Regions from separate parts of the Micromonospora sp. NBC_01405 genome, predicted to be linked through region 1. Evidence: riboswitches for the same ligand, from Rfam matches in the RefSeq annotation. Region 1 holds a riboswitch; the other holds the start of a gene.
The links. A riboswitch is a leader RNA that binds a small molecule or an ion and turns the genes downstream of it on or off. The one in region 1 is predicted to bind thiamine pyrophosphate.
Positions count from the first base shown of each region.

Region 2: it holds a riboswitch for thiamine pyrophosphate, as region 1 does, so the genes downstream of both, OG559_RS15705 (thiamine phosphate synthase) here and OG559_RS18625 (ECF transporter S component) in region 1, are expected to answer to the same signal.

Region 1 covers NZ_CP109532.1:4,262,849-4,270,211, forward strand. Annotated here, with positions in the region: gene OG559_RS18610 (hypothetical protein) at 6-251, shown strand; gene OG559_RS18615 (energy-coupling factor transporter transmembrane component T family protein) at 469-1,269, opposite strand; gene OG559_RS18620 (ABC transporter ATP-binding protein) at 1,266-2,705, opposite strand; gene OG559_RS18625 (ECF transporter S component) at 2,809-3,402, opposite strand; TPP riboswitch at 3,474-3,579, opposite strand; gene OG559_RS18630 (alpha/beta fold hydrolase) at 3,806-4,636, shown strand; gene OG559_RS18635 (aminoglycoside N(3)-acetyltransferase) at 4,633-5,541, shown strand; partial or broken gene OG559_RS18640 (sugar isomerase) at 5,571-5,838, shown strand; gene OG559_RS18645 (DUF6328 family protein) at 5,954-6,451, shown strand; gene OG559_RS18650 (acyl-CoA dehydrogenase family protein) at 6,583-7,363, shown strand, end outside.
Region 2 covers NZ_CP109532.1:3,635,429-3,642,791, forward strand. Annotated here, with positions in the region: gene OG559_RS15690 (ABC-F family ATP-binding cassette domain-containing protein) at 1-1,459, shown strand, start outside; gene OG559_RS15695 (nucleotidyltransferase domain-containing protein) at 1,456-2,253, shown strand; gene OG559_RS15700 (aldo/keto reductase) at 2,407-3,369, shown strand; TPP riboswitch at 3,442-3,551, shown strand; partial or broken gene OG559_RS15705 (thiamine phosphate synthase) at 3,546-3,971, shown strand; partial or broken gene OG559_RS15710 (bifunctional hydroxymethylpyrimidine kinase/phosphomethylpyrimidine kinase) at 3,982-4,252, shown strand; gene OG559_RS15715 (hypothetical protein) at 4,307-6,589, opposite strand; partial or broken gene OG559_RS15720 (cupin) at 6,666-6,773, opposite strand; gene OG559_RS15725 (LLM class F420-dependent oxidoreductase) at 6,822-7,363, opposite strand, start outside.

The DNA.
Region 1 (7,363 bases):
CGGAGGTGACCGCGCCGGATCTCGGCGTCGCGGCTGGCGTCTCCCCGCAGCCGGGGACGGCGTCTCCGCTCCTCTCGCCCACGGGGGACTCGCTCCGCGTGTCGCCGCAGGCGGAGCCCCTGGACGTGTCGCCCACGGTGGAGACGCCGCCCCCGCCGAGGACCGGCCCGCCGGCCGGCGGAGCCAAGTACCCTGCCGGCCGCACCCAGCGCGCCGGCCAGACCCGCCGGTACGCCTTCCGTCGCAGCTGATCCGCACACCTCGGGCTGGGCCCGGGCCGAGGTCGGCGCACGTCGGCTCACCTCGGCGCCGTCGGCTCAGCCGGGTCGACCTACCCTTCGTCGGCCCCTATGGAGCTGCCCCGTTTGTGCTGTCAGTGGAGCGGGAGCACAAACGGGGCAGCTCCGTAGGAGCCGAAGGGCAGGTCCCCGAAGGGGTGCGGGACGCCATCGTCCGCCCGCCGGGCGGTCAGCCGATCAGCGGGCGGAACGCGCCCAGCGCGACGCTGACCGCCAGCGCCGCCCCGGCCAGGGCCGCCGCCCCGGCGATCAGCAGGCCGTCGGCGGCCCGGAACCGCTGCCGCCGGGCGACGGTGCGTGGGGTGCCCGCGTCGAAACCGCGGGCGTCCATCGCCACCGCGAGCCGGGTGCCGCGCCGGATCGCCCCCACCAGCAGCGCGAACGCGGTCGAGACGAACAGCCGCATCCGGGCCAGGGGATTGCGCCCGGCGTCGACCCCGCGTGCCCGCCGCGCCATGCTGATCATCTGCCACTCCTGGCCCAGCAACGGCACCAGCCGGAACGCCGCCAGCGCACCGATCGCGAACCGGGCCGGCGCCTTCGCGTTCTGAATCAGCGCGTCGGCCAGGTCGGTCGGGTCCGTGGTGGCGAAGACGATCACGCCGGGCAGTGCCACGGCCAGCATGCGCAGCGCCAGCCCGAGCGCGGTGAGCAGCACCCCGGTGGTGACCAGCACCGGCCCAGCGTCGACCAGCACCCGGCCGGAGCGATCGGCGGCGAAGAGGACCAGGGTGGCCACGATGCCGACCGCGCCGAGCAGCAGCGGCGCGGCCCGCCGGGCGAGTACCCGGTACCGGATGCCGAACAGCGGCAGCACGGCCAGCTCGATGACGAGGGCGATCGCCGGGGCGACCGGGTCCAGGGTGGCGAGCAGGGTGAACGAGAAGACCAACGCCGCCGCGACCTTCGCCACCGGGTTGCGTCGGGCCAGCGGCGCGCCTGGCGTCGCCACCGGTTCGATGCTGATCACGTGGCCTCCACCACCCCGCCGGACGCGCGGGTCACGGTGATCCGCCGGTCGGCCAGGGCCGCGACGAAGTCCGGGTCGTGGGTGACGGTGACCACGCCGTGCCCGGCGTCGCGCAGCTCGGCGAAGAGGTCGACCAGTTCCAGCCAGGTCCGTCGGTCCTGGCCGAAGGTGGGTTCGTCGCAGACCAGCAGCCGGGGCGCGGTGGCGAGGGCGGTCGCCACGCTCAGCCGCCGTGCCTCCCCACCCGAGAGGGTGTACGGGTTCGCGCGGGCCAGCGCCGCCAGGCGCAGCCGATCCAGCAGTCCGTCCACGGTGGCCCGGACGGCGGTCTCGGGCCGACCGGTGCGGCGCGGCCCGAGGGCCAGCTCGTCGAAGACCGTTCCGGTGACGAACTGGTGCTCCGGGTCCTGGAAGACCGACCCGATCCGGCCGGCCAGGGCGGGGGCCCGCCAGCGGTACGGGGGAGTTCGGGCATCCCTGCCGGCCAGCTCCCCGGTCGCCGCCACCCGGCCGGTCCCCGGCCGGAGCAGGCCGCCCAGCAGCAGGGCCAGGGTGGACTTCCCGGCGCCGTTGGGGCCGAGGACGGCCAGCGCCTCGCCGGCGCGTACCGCGAGGTCGATCGGGGCGAGGCGGGGTGGCACGGCGACCCGGTCGGCGGTGATCAGCAGGTCACCCGGAGCCGCGGCGGCGTGCCGGGGCGGCACGGTCCGGCCGGGCACCCAGACTCCCTCGGCGGCGAGGGCGTCGCCGTGGGCGGCGAAGACCGCCTCCGGCGGCCCGTCGGCGCGTACCCCGCCGCCGGGTTCCAGCACCACCACCCGGTCGACCAGTGGCAACGCCTCGGCGACCCGGTGCTCGACCAGGATCAGCGTGGTGTCGCCGTCCATCGCGTCGGCCACCGCGCGGCGGACCAGCGCCGCCCCGGCCGGGTCGAGGTTCGCGGTCGGCTCGTCGAGCAGCAGCAGACCCGGCCGCAGGGCGAGCGTCCCGGCCAGGGCGAGTCGCTGCTGCTCCCCCCCGGAGAGGGCGGCGGTCGGCCGGTCCCGGTGGTACGGGAAGCCGACGCGGCGCAGCGCTTCGTCCACCCGGGGCCAGATCTCGTCGGCCGGTACGCCCCGGTTCTCCAGCCCGAAGGCCACGTCGTCGCCGCAGCGGGCCATGACGAGCTGGGTCTCCGGGTCCTGGAAGACGATGCCGACCCGTTCCCGGTTCGCGCGCGGGTCGACCCCGTCGACCTCGACGGTGCCCTCCTGCTCGCCCGAGTCCTCGGGCAGGAGCCCGGCCAGCGCGGCCAGCAGCGTGCTCTTGCCCGCCCCCGACGGCCCGAGCAACAGCACCCGCTCGCCACGCTCGACGCGCAGGTCCACCCCACGCACCGCCCAGGCCCGCCGCCCGGCGTGCCGCCAGCCGAACCCCCGCAACCCGACCCCGCCCACCCCGACCCCCTCAACCCCACCCCCACCCGAACAGCCTGGTTGATCAAGAGGTTTGCGTCCGGAGAACCGGGTTCGGCTGACGCAAACCTCTTGATCAACCCGATCAGACGGGGGCGCGGTAGTCGCGGGCGGCGGGGAAGCGGTCCAGGACGCCCGTGCCGGCCAGGGCGCGGGTGAGGGCCCAGCCGCCGGCGCCGGAGACGACCGTGGCGCTGACGATGGTGAGCAGGGCGTACGGGATGCGGTAGCTGGTCAGGTCGTACTCGGCGTTCCAGACGAGGAAGTCGAACAGGGCGGCGCTGAGGCCGGTGAGCGCCCCGGCGAGCAGCGCGGTCGGCAGCCGGAACGAGCGGTACCGGAACGCCGCGAAGGCCAGCTCTGCCCCGATGCCCTGGACCATGCCCTGCGGGATCACCGTGCCGGCCCACTGGCTGCCCAGCAGGGCGGACAGGACGGCGGCGACGGTCTCGCAGTACAGGGCCGCGCCCGGCTTGCGAATCACCAGGCCACCGACCACGGCCGGCATCAGCCAGACCCCGTAGAGCAGGGTCTGCGCGGGCGGGAAGAACGCGAACGCCCCCTCGGTGGCGCTCCAGACCAGGCCCCAGGCCCAGAAGATGACGCCGAAGGCGACCGCGATCACCGAGGCGACCACGATGTCGATCGTGCGCCAGCGGTTGCTGTCGATGTTGTTCATGTGATGGCTCCCAGTTCTGAGTGAACCAGGAGAAGACGCACGCCGCGCCCGGGCTACCGGACGGCGGCGCGGCTGGAGGTCGACCGAACTCCCTGCGCTGGCATTACCCAGATCAGGTTCGAGGGTCTGCGGGCGGTGCCCGCACTCTCAGCGCTGTGCGCTCCCCTGTCGGATATGAAGTTGTCTCGCCGACGCTAACACCTCGAAAGATCGCCGGGCAATGTGATCCAATCGCAGCTCACCCCCGATGCGGAAACCGTCATCTCGCCGTACTTCGTCGACCCGGCCCGTCGCGCGCGATACTGTCGCGCCGCCGAACTGCCGGACACCAGGGGGCGAGCCGTGACGGCACCGACCGACCGCTCCCCGCCGCCCGCCGGGCCCGCTGGGTAGGCTGCCGATCATGCAGGTGGAGGCGCGGGGGCTGACGTTCGAGACCCGCACCGGCGGGCCGGCCGACGGCGAACCGGTGCTGCTGCTGCACGGCTTCCCGCAGCACGGCGGCGAGTGGGATGAGGTGACGCCGGCGCTGCACGCCGCCGGGCTGCGCACGTACGCGCCGGACCAGCGGGGCTACTCGCCGCTCGCCCGGCCCGGGGCGGTCGAGGCGTACCGGCTCCCCGAGCTGGTCGCCGACGCGGCGGCCCTGCTCGACGCGCTGGGCGTCGACGCGGCGCACGTGGTGGGGCACGACTGGGGCGCGATCGTGGCCTGGGGGCTGGCCGCGAGCCACCCCGACCGGGTGCGCACCCTCACCGCCGTGTCCGTCCCGCACCCCGCCGCGATGGCGCACGCGCTGGCCACGGACACCGAGCAGAAGGCCCGCTCGTCGTACATCGCCCTGTTCCGCAAGCCGGGCAAGGCGGAGAAGGTGCTGCTGGCGTTGCGGGCCGCCGCCCTGCGCAAGCTGCTCGGCGGGGTCGGCGACGCCGCCCGGGTGGCCCGGTACGCCGAGCCGATGCGCGAGCCGGGCGCGCTGACCGCCGCGTTGAACTGGTACCGGGCGATGTCGCGGGCCGACCTCGCGGCGGTCGGGCCGGTGCCGGTGCCGACCGCGTTCGTGTGGAGCAGCAGGGACATCGCGATCGGCCGCACCGCCGCCGAGGCGTGCGCCGCCCACGTCACCGGGGACTACCGCCTCGTCGAGCTGCCCGGCGTCTCGCACTGGATTCCCGACGAGGCGCCCGGTCCGCTCGCCGAGGCGATCCTGGCCCGCACGGGCGTCGCGCGGTGACCCCCGCCCCGTCCTCGTCCGCCCCGCCGTCGTCCGCCCCGCCGTCGTCCGCCCCGCCGTCGTCCGTCCCGGGTCCGCCGGGCGCGGCGGGCGGCGGCGTCGCGGCGGCCCGGCCGCACACCCGCGCGTCGCTCGCCGCGCAGCTCCACGACCTGGGGGTACGCCCCGGCGGCATCGTGCTCGTGCACGCCGGACTGCGGGCACTCGGGTTCGTCTGCGGCGGCCCGCAGGCGGTGGCCCTCGCCCTGCTCGACGTGCTCGGCCCCGAGGGCACGCTGGTGGTGCCGACCCACACGCCGGAGAACAGCGACCCGGCCGGGTGGAGCAACCCGCCGGTGCCGGCGGACTGGTGGCCGGTGATCCGCGCGGAGACTCCCGGCTTCGACCCGGCGGTCACCCCGAGCCGGTTCATGGGGGCGCTGGCCGAGACCGTCCGGGGCTGGCCGGGGGCCCGGCGCAGCGACCACCCGCACGTCTCGTTCGCCGCGCTCGGGCCCGCCGCCGAGGAGATCGTGGCCGGGCACCCGCTGGCCGACATGCTCGGTTCCGATTCGCCGCTGGGCCGGCTGTACGACCTGGACGCCGACGTGCTGCTGCTCGGCGTCGACCACGGCTGCAACACGTCGCTGCACCTGGCGGAGTACCGGCAGGCCGCCCCGCCGAGGGAACGGGTGGGCGCGGCGGTTCGCACCCGCGACGGCGGCCAGGACTGGGCATGGTGGGAGGACGTGGCGGTCGACTCGGCCGACTTCCCCCGGCTCGGGGCGGACCTGGAGTCGACCGGCGCGGTCCGGATCGGCCCGGTCGGCGACGGGACGGGCAGGTCGATGCGCCAGCGGGCGGCGGTCGACTTCGCGGTGGACTGGCTGGCCCGCAACCGGCGGACGGAGGACGGAGGACGGTGAGCGGCGAGGACTACCTCGCGGTGGTGACGCTGGCCGAGTTCGCCGACGTGGTGCTGGACAACGGCGCTCCGTACGGTGCCGCGACCCTGCCGCTGCCGGGCGGCGGCGCGGTCGGCGCGGTCTCCTCCATCACCGCCGCCCTGCTGGCGCAGCAGCTCACGGTCGAGGTGGTGTCCCGGCTGCTCGCGGCGGGGGAGCGACCCCCGGTCCACCTGTCGGCCAACATCGCCCGGCGGCGACGAGCACAACAACGAGCTGGAGGCCCCGTACGCCGGCCGTATCCGCCGGGGGTCCTGACCGCGCCGGGCGGGGTGCGGTCGTGAGTCGGTTTCGCCGTTCGCCCGACGGGGCAAAGCCGATGCTGCCGGCGGGGTGGATCCCGCCGGCAGTACCGTCACCCCGGAGGTAGCGCGTGTCGAAGGAAACCGAGAAGCAGCGCTGGCAGCGCAACTTCGCCGACCTGCTCCAGGAATTGCGGGTCGCGCAGACCGGCGTGCAGATCCTGTTCGCGTTCCTGCTGACCCTGCCGTTCAGCAACGGCTTCACGCACACCAGCGAGTTCCAGAGGGACGTCTACATCGTCGCGTTGCTGTCGGCGGCCGGTGCTACCGCCATGATCATCTCCCCGGTCGCCTTCCACCGGGCGCTGTTCCGGCAGGGGCGCAAGCCGGAGCTGGTCCGGTTCGCCCACCGGATGGCCAGCGGCGGGCTCGCCTTCATGCTCATCGCGATGGTCAGCGCGGTCCTGCTGATCACCGACTTCGTGCTGGACCGGGGCATCGCCTTCGTGCTCACCGGGATCACGGCGGTCTGGTTCCTGGCCTTCTGGGTGGTCCTGCCGTTCGCCCGCCGCAACTGGGGCGACGACGACGACGACGATGACGATCCGCAGGTGCTCACCGGCGGCTGATCCCGCCGACCAGCGCGGACGCTGGGGAAAATCCGAGGTGCACGCAACGCTACCCCTGGGTAACAGCCGGGGGTAGCGTTGCTTTTGTCGAGCACGTTGACGCATCCGGACCGAGGTTCGAGGGGGCCGCCGTGACCACGACGCAGAACAACCGACCCACGCCCGACCCGGCGGGAGGAGACCCGGCGGGCGGCCCCACCGGCCGGGTCGCGCCGATCGACGATCCGGCCCCGGCCGTCCCGGGCCCCGCCGACGCCGTCACCGCCGAGGCTGTCACCGCCGAGGCCACTGCCGACGCCGCCGCCGTCGACGCCGCCGGGGGCGCGGGGGCGCTGCCGACGGAGGCCGGTCAGGTGTCGGAGAAGGAGGCCCGGCAGGTCGCCGAGGCGGCCCGCGAGTCCGCGTGGGACCGGCCGAGCTTCGGCAAGGAGTTGTTCCTCGGCCGGCTCCGGATCGACCTGATCCACCCCTGGCCGCGTACCGACCCGGCCGAGGACGCCCGGGCCGAGGAGTTCCTCGGCCGGCTGCGGGCATACCTGGAGTCCGAGGTGGACGGGGCGGCGATCGAGCGCGACGCCCGCATCCCCGACGAGGTGTTCCACGGGCTGGCCCGGCTCGGCGCGTTCGGCATGAAGATCGACCGGTCCCACGGCGGGCTCGGGCTGAGCAACCTGCACTACTGCCGGGCCCTGATGCTGGCGGGGTCGGTCAGCCCGGCGATCGGCGCGCTGCTGTCGGCCCACCAGTCGATCGGCGTCCCGCAGCCGCTGAAGATGTTCGGCACCGACGAGCAGAAGCAGCGCTTCCTGCCCCGGCTCGCCGCCGGCGAGGTGTCGGCGTTCCTGCTCACCGAGCCGGACGTCGGCTCCGACCCGGCACGGCTGGCCACCACGGCCGAGCCGACCGCCGACG
Region 2 (7,363 bases), 630 kb from region 1:
CGGCATGATCGGCGACGACTCCACCCTCGCCGACCTGGCCCTGTCGCTTGCCCCGCCCGCGCTGCGCGACGCCGGCCGCCGGCTCGCCGAGACCGAGACGGCCATGCGGGCGGCCGAGGCCCGCGGCAAGTTCAGCACCGCCGCGGGCAGGGCCCAGCTCGCGTACGCGGACGCGCTCGCCGCCTGGGGCGAGACCGGCGGGTACGACGCCGAGGTGCTGTTCGACACCGTCGCCATCATCGTGCTCGACCTGCCCTGGGACGCCGCCCGGGACCGTCCGGTGCGGACCCTCTCCGGCGGCCAGCAGAAGCGCTTCGCCCTCGAACTGCTGCTGCGCGGCCCCGACGAGGTGCTGCTGCTCGACGAGCCCGACAACTTCCTCGACGTGCCCGGCAAGCGGTGGCTGGAGGACCGGCTCCGCGAGTCGTCGAAGTCGGTGCTCTACGTCTCGCACGACCGGGAGTTGCTGGCCCGCACCGCCGACCGGGTGGTCGCCGTGGAGGGCGGCAGCGCCTGGGTGCACCCGGGCGGCTTCGCGAGCTGGCACGAGGCCAGGGTGGCCCGGCACGCCCGCCTCGACGAGCTGCGCCGCCGCTGGGACGAGGAGCACCAGAAGCTGCGCGAGCTGATGCTGATGTACAAGCAGAAGGCGGCGTACAACGACGGGTTGGCCTCGCGGTACCAGGCCGCGCAGACCCGGCTGCGCAAGTTCGAGGAGGCCGGGCCGCCGCCCGTGCCCCCGAAGGACCAGGACATCCGGATGAAGTTGACCGGCGGGCGGACCGGCAAGCGCGCGGTGGTCGCCGAGCAGCTCGAGCTGGACGGCCTGACCTACCCCTTCGACCTGGAGATCTGGTACGGCGACCGGGTCGCGGTCCTCGGCGCGAACGGCACCGGCAAGTCGCACTTCCTGCGGTTGCTGGCGCGGGGCGGCACCGACCCGGAGCCGGCCAACGGCCCGGTCGACGGGGCCGCCGCGCTCGCCCCGGTGGCGCACGGCGGGACGGTCCGGCTCGGGGCCCGGGTCCGCCCCGGCCACTTCTCGCAGACCCACGACCGCCCCGAGCTGGTGGACCGCACGCTCGTCGACATCCTCTGGCGCGGCGACGAGCACCGGGCCGGGATGGACCGGCACGCCGCGATGGCGGCGCTGAGCCGGTACGAGCTGGCCGGGCAGGGCGACCAACGGTTCGGCACCCTCTCCGGCGGCCAGCAGGCCCGCTTCCTGGTGCTGCTGCTGGAGCTGTCCGGGGCGACGCTGCTGCTGCTCGACGAGCCCACCGACAACCTGGACCTGGCCAGCGCGGAGGCGCTGGAGGCGGGCCTGACCGCGTTCGCCGGGACGGTGGTCGCGGTGACCCACGACCGGTGGTTCACCCGGTCCTTCGACAGGTTCGTGCTGTTCCGTAGCGACGGCGAGGTGGTGCAGACGTCGGAGCCGGTCTGGGACGTCGGATGATCGCCGACGAGCTGGTCGACCGGCTCTGCGGGGTGGACGGGGTGGTCGCGGTGGCTCTCGGCGGCAGCCGGGCCCGGGGCGAACACCGGCCCGACTCCGACTGGGACGTGGGCCTCTACTACCGGGGTGGCCTGGACGTGCCGGCGCTGCGCGCCGTCGCCGCCTCGGTGGCCGGGGCGGAGGCGGAACTGACCGCGCCGGGCGGCTGGGGGCCGTGGGTGGACGGCGGCGGCTGGCTGCGCGTCGGCGGGGTGGCGGTGGACTGGATCTACCGCGACCTCGACCGGGTGGGCCGGGTCTGGGCCGACTGCCGGGCCGGCCGGTACACCGTCGAGGTGCAGGCCGGTCACCCGCTGGGCTTCTACTCGCACGCCTACGCCGGCGAGGTGGCGCTGTGCCGGGTGCTCGGCGACCCGACCGGGGAGCTGACCGCGCTGCGGGCGGAGACCGGGTGCTACCCGGCTGCGCTGGCCACCGCCCTGCTGGCCGGGGGCTGGGAGGCGGGGTTCCTGCTCGACGCAGCCGCCAAGGGCGCGGCGGCGGGGGACGGCGGCTACGTGGCCGGCTGCCTGTTTCGGGCGGTCGGCGTGGTCGTCCAGGCGCTGCACGGCCGGGCCGGGCGGTGGCTGGTGAACGAGAAGGGCATGATCGCCTCGGCCGGCAGGCTGCCGGGCGCCCCGGTGGACTTCGCCCGCCGGGCACAGGGGCTACTCGGCGCGGTCGGCCGCACCCGAGCCGAGCTGGCCGCCACCGTCGCCGACGCGCATCGGCTGGTCGCCGAGGCGCTCCGCTGATCCGCCGCTCGACGGGGCCGTGCCGGGTCGCCCCGCTGAGCCGGGGTGGCCGTCTCTCCGGCGGCACCCGGGGTGAGCCGCCGTTGCCGGGGCGGGCGGCTACGCCGGGGCGGTGGGGCGTCCGAGCGGTGGTCGCGTCGGGGCGGGCATAGGGTGGATCTCGTGACTGAGATGACGTATCGACGGCTGGGCGACTCCGGGCTCGTGGTGTCCGTGGTCGGCGTCGGCTGCAACAACTTCGGCCGTAAGCTCGACCTCGACGGCACCCGGGCGGTGGTCGACGCCGCCCTCGACGCCGGCATCAACCTCTTCGACACCGCCGACATCTACGGCGATGAGCCGGGCGGCTCCGAGGAACTGCTCGGCCAAGTGCTCAAGGGCCGCCGGGACGACGTGGTGGTGGCCACCAAGTTCGGCATGGACATGCAGGGGCGCAACGGCCCGGACCACGGCGCCCGGGGTGCCCGGCGGTACATCGCCCGGGCGGTGGAGGCGTCGCTGCGCCGGCTCGACACCGACCATATCGACCTGTACCAGATGCACGAGCCGGACCCGGGCACCCCGATCGACGAGACCCTCGCCGCCCTGGACGACCTGGTCCGCGCCGGCAAGGTGCGCTACCTCGGCAACTCCAACTTCGCCGGCTGGCAGATCGCCGACGCCGACTGGGTCGCCTCGTCCAACGGGCGGGCCCGGTTCATCAGCGCGCAGAACCACTACTCGCTGCTGGAGCGGGGCGTCGAGGCCGAGGTCATCGGAGCCTGCGAGCGGTTCGGCCTGGGCATGCTGCCGTTCTTCCCGCTGGCCAACGGGCTGCTCACCGGCAAGTACAAGCGCGGCGAGGCGGCACCCGCCGGCAGCCGGCTCTCCGGGGGCGGCCGGTACGCCGAGCGCCTGGCCGGCGCGCGGTGGGACGTCATCGAGGCGTTGGAGGCGTACGCCGCCGAGCGAGGGCTGTCCCTGCTCCAGGTGGCCATCGGCGGGCTGGCCGCCCGGCCGGCGGTGACCTCGGTGATCGCCGGCGCCACCACGCCCGAGCAGGTACGGGCCAACGCGGAGGCCGGCGTCTGGCAGCCCACCGACGACGACCTGGACGCGCTCGACGCCATCCTCTGAGCCGGGCGGCCGTGGTCCAGCCCACTGGCACACCCCCTTGGCGGTGCAGCCCATCCGTCGTACGGTGACACGCAAGTAACCCACGGGAGCCCGGTGTACCGGGCTGAGAGGGGGGCTAAGAGCCCCCGACCGTCGAACCTGATCCGGGTAATGCCGGCGCAGGGAGGAGAATTGCCGTGCCGTCCCTCGGGCGACTGCATCTGATCACCGACACCCGGCCGGGCCGGGACCCGCTCGCCGTGCTGCACGCCGCCCTCGCGGTGGCCCGCGCCGAGCTGGTCGTCCAGGTCCGCGTCACCGACGACGCCACCGACCGCGCGGCGTACGACCTGGCCCGGCGGATGGTCGCGGCGTGCGCGCCGTACGGGGCGACGTGCCTGGTCAACGACCGGCTGCACGTGGCGCTCGCGGTCGGCGCGGCCGGTGGGCACGTCGGCGCGGACGACCTGCCCGTGGCGGCGGCCCGCCGGGTCCTCGGCCCGGCCGCGACGCTCGGCGCGACCGCCCGGTCCCCGGGCGCCGCCGCCGACGCGGTGGCCGCCGGGGCCAGCTACCTGGGCGTCGGCCCGTGCCACGCCACCGACACCAAGACCGGCCTGCCGGACCCAGGCGCACGTGGTGGTCACCGGCGGCGACGCGGTCGACGTGCTGCACGGGGGCGGGGAGACCGTCCTGCTGCGCGCCCCGGGTGCCGACCCGGCACAGCCACGGCACCGGCTGCTCGTTCTCGGCGGCGATCGCCGTCCGGCTGGCGCTGGGCGATCCGGTGCCGGTGGCCGTCGCGACCGCCAAGGAGTACGTCACCCGCGCGCTGACCGGCGCGCGGGACTGGGAACTGGGCGCGGGACACGGCCCGCTGGACCACTTCGGCTGGTCCGGATGACCACTGCCGCTCAACGTCAACCACCGCGCCGGAGTCCGTCGTCGATTCTCGCCGTCAGTCCCGGTGGTGGCGGCCGGGGGAACGCAGCGACCGCTGGCCGGTGCCCTCCGGCCCGCCGTCCTGGTCCGGCACGGGGCGGGCCAGGCCGGTGACCCAGTCGACGTACTCCTCGTCCTGCGCCGGCAGCGGCTGCTGTTCCCGGCGGTCGTCCTGCTCGGCCGCGGGTGCCGTGTCCTCGGCGGTCCGGGCCCGGTTGCGCCGGAACAGGGCGCGCCGGAGGCGGGACCGGCTGGTGGCCGGGTCCTCGGGCACCGCACCGGCCGCCACCGGGCCCGCGCTGCCCGACCCGGCGTCGACCGACTCGGACTCGCCCGGTCCGGGGTGGGTGGTCTGTCCGGGGCCGGTCCGGTCGCCGCCGTCTCGTCCGCCGTCGGACCGGCCCAGTTCACTCGGTCCGGGCTCGGCCGGCCGGGGGTCCGGGGGCTGCTGCCCGGCCGCGTCACGGCTGTCGGTCGCCGTGGGGCCGGCCCGCCGGACGGCGTTGCCGAACGCGTCCCAGCTCGTCACCCGGCCCAGATCGGGAAGGGGCCGCCGAGGCCGGGGACGCGGGTCGGGGTCGACGGGGTCCGGCCGGCTGTCCGGCGCGGCCGGGGGCGACGGGTCGCGCGGGCCGTCGTCGCCCGCCCGGGTCGGCTCCGGCGGAGCGGGCTGCACCACGTCGTCGAACGTGGGTGCCTCGAAGAACGTGGGCTCGGCTCGCCGGACCGGGGTGGCCGCCGGCGTGGCGGTGACGCCCGTGCCGGGGCGGCTCGCGCCCGCCGCGTCGGCGGCGCTTTGATCCGTCACGGCGGCCGGTTCGGTGTCGGTCGGGCCGGGGACGTCGGCCGGCGGGGGCGTCTCGGCGGCCGACGTCCGCAGCCCGGCACCGGCCCTCGGTCTGCGGACCCGCTTCGGCCGGGGCGTCTCGGCGGCCGGCACTTCGGTGTCCTCGTCGGCGGGGCGGGGGGTGTCGGCGGGTCGGGAGGCATCGGCAGCGGAGGGCGTGGCGTCGGCGGGTCGGGAGGCATCGGCGGCGGGGGGTGTGGCGTCGGCGGGTCGGGTGGCTTCGGCGGGGGCGTGCGGGTCGGTGGGGCGGGGCGGGGCGCCCTGCGCGGCAGGCGTCGCGCGGGCGGCCTCGGTGGCCATCGGCCACTCCCAGTGCGCTGGGGTGCTTCCGGCCGGCGTGTCCGTCGCGGCAAGGTCCCGGGCGCCGCCGGAGCGGTCTTCCGGCAGCGGATCGCCGACGGTCGCGGGGACCCGACGGGCCGAGGCGGTGTCCGAGGCGGGCGGGCCGACGGGGTCGGCGCCGTCCGCGTCGCCGGTCACCGGCACGGTCGGGCCGATCGGCAGCGGCCGGAGGATGTCCGTGGGCTCGATCGCCGGGTCGCCGACGGCCTCGCCCGGCGTCGCGGGCCGGTCGGCCCGCTGGTCGGCGGGGCGGCCGGAGGTGACGAGCGGCCAGCGGGCCAGGGTTGCGGCGGCGGAGCCGAGCACGCCAGTGGCGACCGCGATCAGGGCGCCGTGGTAGGGCGCGAGCTGGTACCGGTCGACGGAGTTCCCCGGGCCGGCGGCCAGGTAGGCGAAGGCGACCAGCACGGGGCCCGCCGCGCCGGACGCGCCGCCGATCAGCGGCGGGTGGCCCCGCCAGCGGGCCAGCGCGCCCGAGGCCGCGCCGGCGAGCAGGGCCACCAGCGGCAGCAGCAGCATGGCCAGCCGCTGTGCCGCGGCGGCGTCGAGCCAGCCCGGCTCGAACACCCCCAGCCGCACGGTCGGCAGCGGGCCGGTGCCGACCAGGGCCGGCAGGGACGACAACAGGGCGACCAGCCACACCGCGCCGGCCATCATCGCCAGGTTCCAGCCCAGCGGCGGGCGGAGCAGCACGGCGAACGCCGCCCCGGCGCCGGCCACCGCGCCGAGGACGGCGCAGATGCCGACCGCCCAGACCGGGTCGACGCCGCTCAGTTCGGTGGCGCGGGCCGGCTGCATGCACAGCAGGGCGACGACGGTCGCGCCCAGCGCCGCCGCGCCGGCCACCCCGAGCTGCCCCGTCGTGGTGGCCATGAGGGGCTCGGCACGGGCGATACGCTCGACCACCACGGCCCCGACCACGGCGGCAACCGTCGCGAACCAGCTCACCCAGACCAGCTGGGCAGGCCACCGGTTGACGGTGGCGTCGGTGAATTCGCCGACGAGCCGGACGATGCCGAACCCGTACGCGACGCCGAGCTGACCGGCCCCGGCCAGCACGCTCACCCCGAGCGCGGTGAGCAGTAGCTTGCCCCACGTCCGAAAGGCCATGTCGGGCACGTTACGGCCCGGTGCCCCCGATCGCCACCTTGGCGCAGCGCGGCGCGGCGACGCGCCCGACCTGCGACTACTTCAGCTCGGCCGGCCGGGCCAGGTACGTCGTGTCTCCGACAGCGGTGAGCGGTGGACGGGCCCCGGGGTCGTGGTGGACCACCTCACCGGCCGGCTCGTCGGCGCCGGGCGTCGTCCACCCGGCTCGGTCCCGTCGAGCACGCCGGTGCGCCTAGAGTTGCGGGAGCACCTCGGCGGCGATGAGTTCCAGGTGGTCCAGGTCGGCCAGGTCGATCAGTCGCAGGTGCACCCGGGTGGCTCCGACCGCGGCGAACTCGCCGATCCGGTCGACGAGTTGGGCGGGGGAGCCGATCACCGGGTCCTCCGGCGGCAGGGCGCTCATGTGGTGCAGCGGCGCGGCCCGCTCCCGCACCTCGGCATCGGTGCCCCCGATGGCCACGACGATCCCGGCGGAGAGCACCAGCGGCGCCTGCCCCGAGTCCGTACGGCCGTGGCGGTCGCACGCCTCGACCACCCGGTCGTACGAGGCGGCCGTCTCAGCGACGCTCTTGAACGGCATGTTGAACTCGTCGGCGTACCGGGCGGCCAGCTCCGGGGTGCGCTTGGGGCCGCGTCCGCCGATGATCACCGGCGGGCCGGGCTGTTGCACCGGCTTGGGCAGGGCAGGCGCGTCGACCAGCCGGTAGTGGTCGCCGTGGAAGCTGTAGGCCTCACCGACCGGGGTACGCCACAGGCCGGTGATCACTTCGAGCT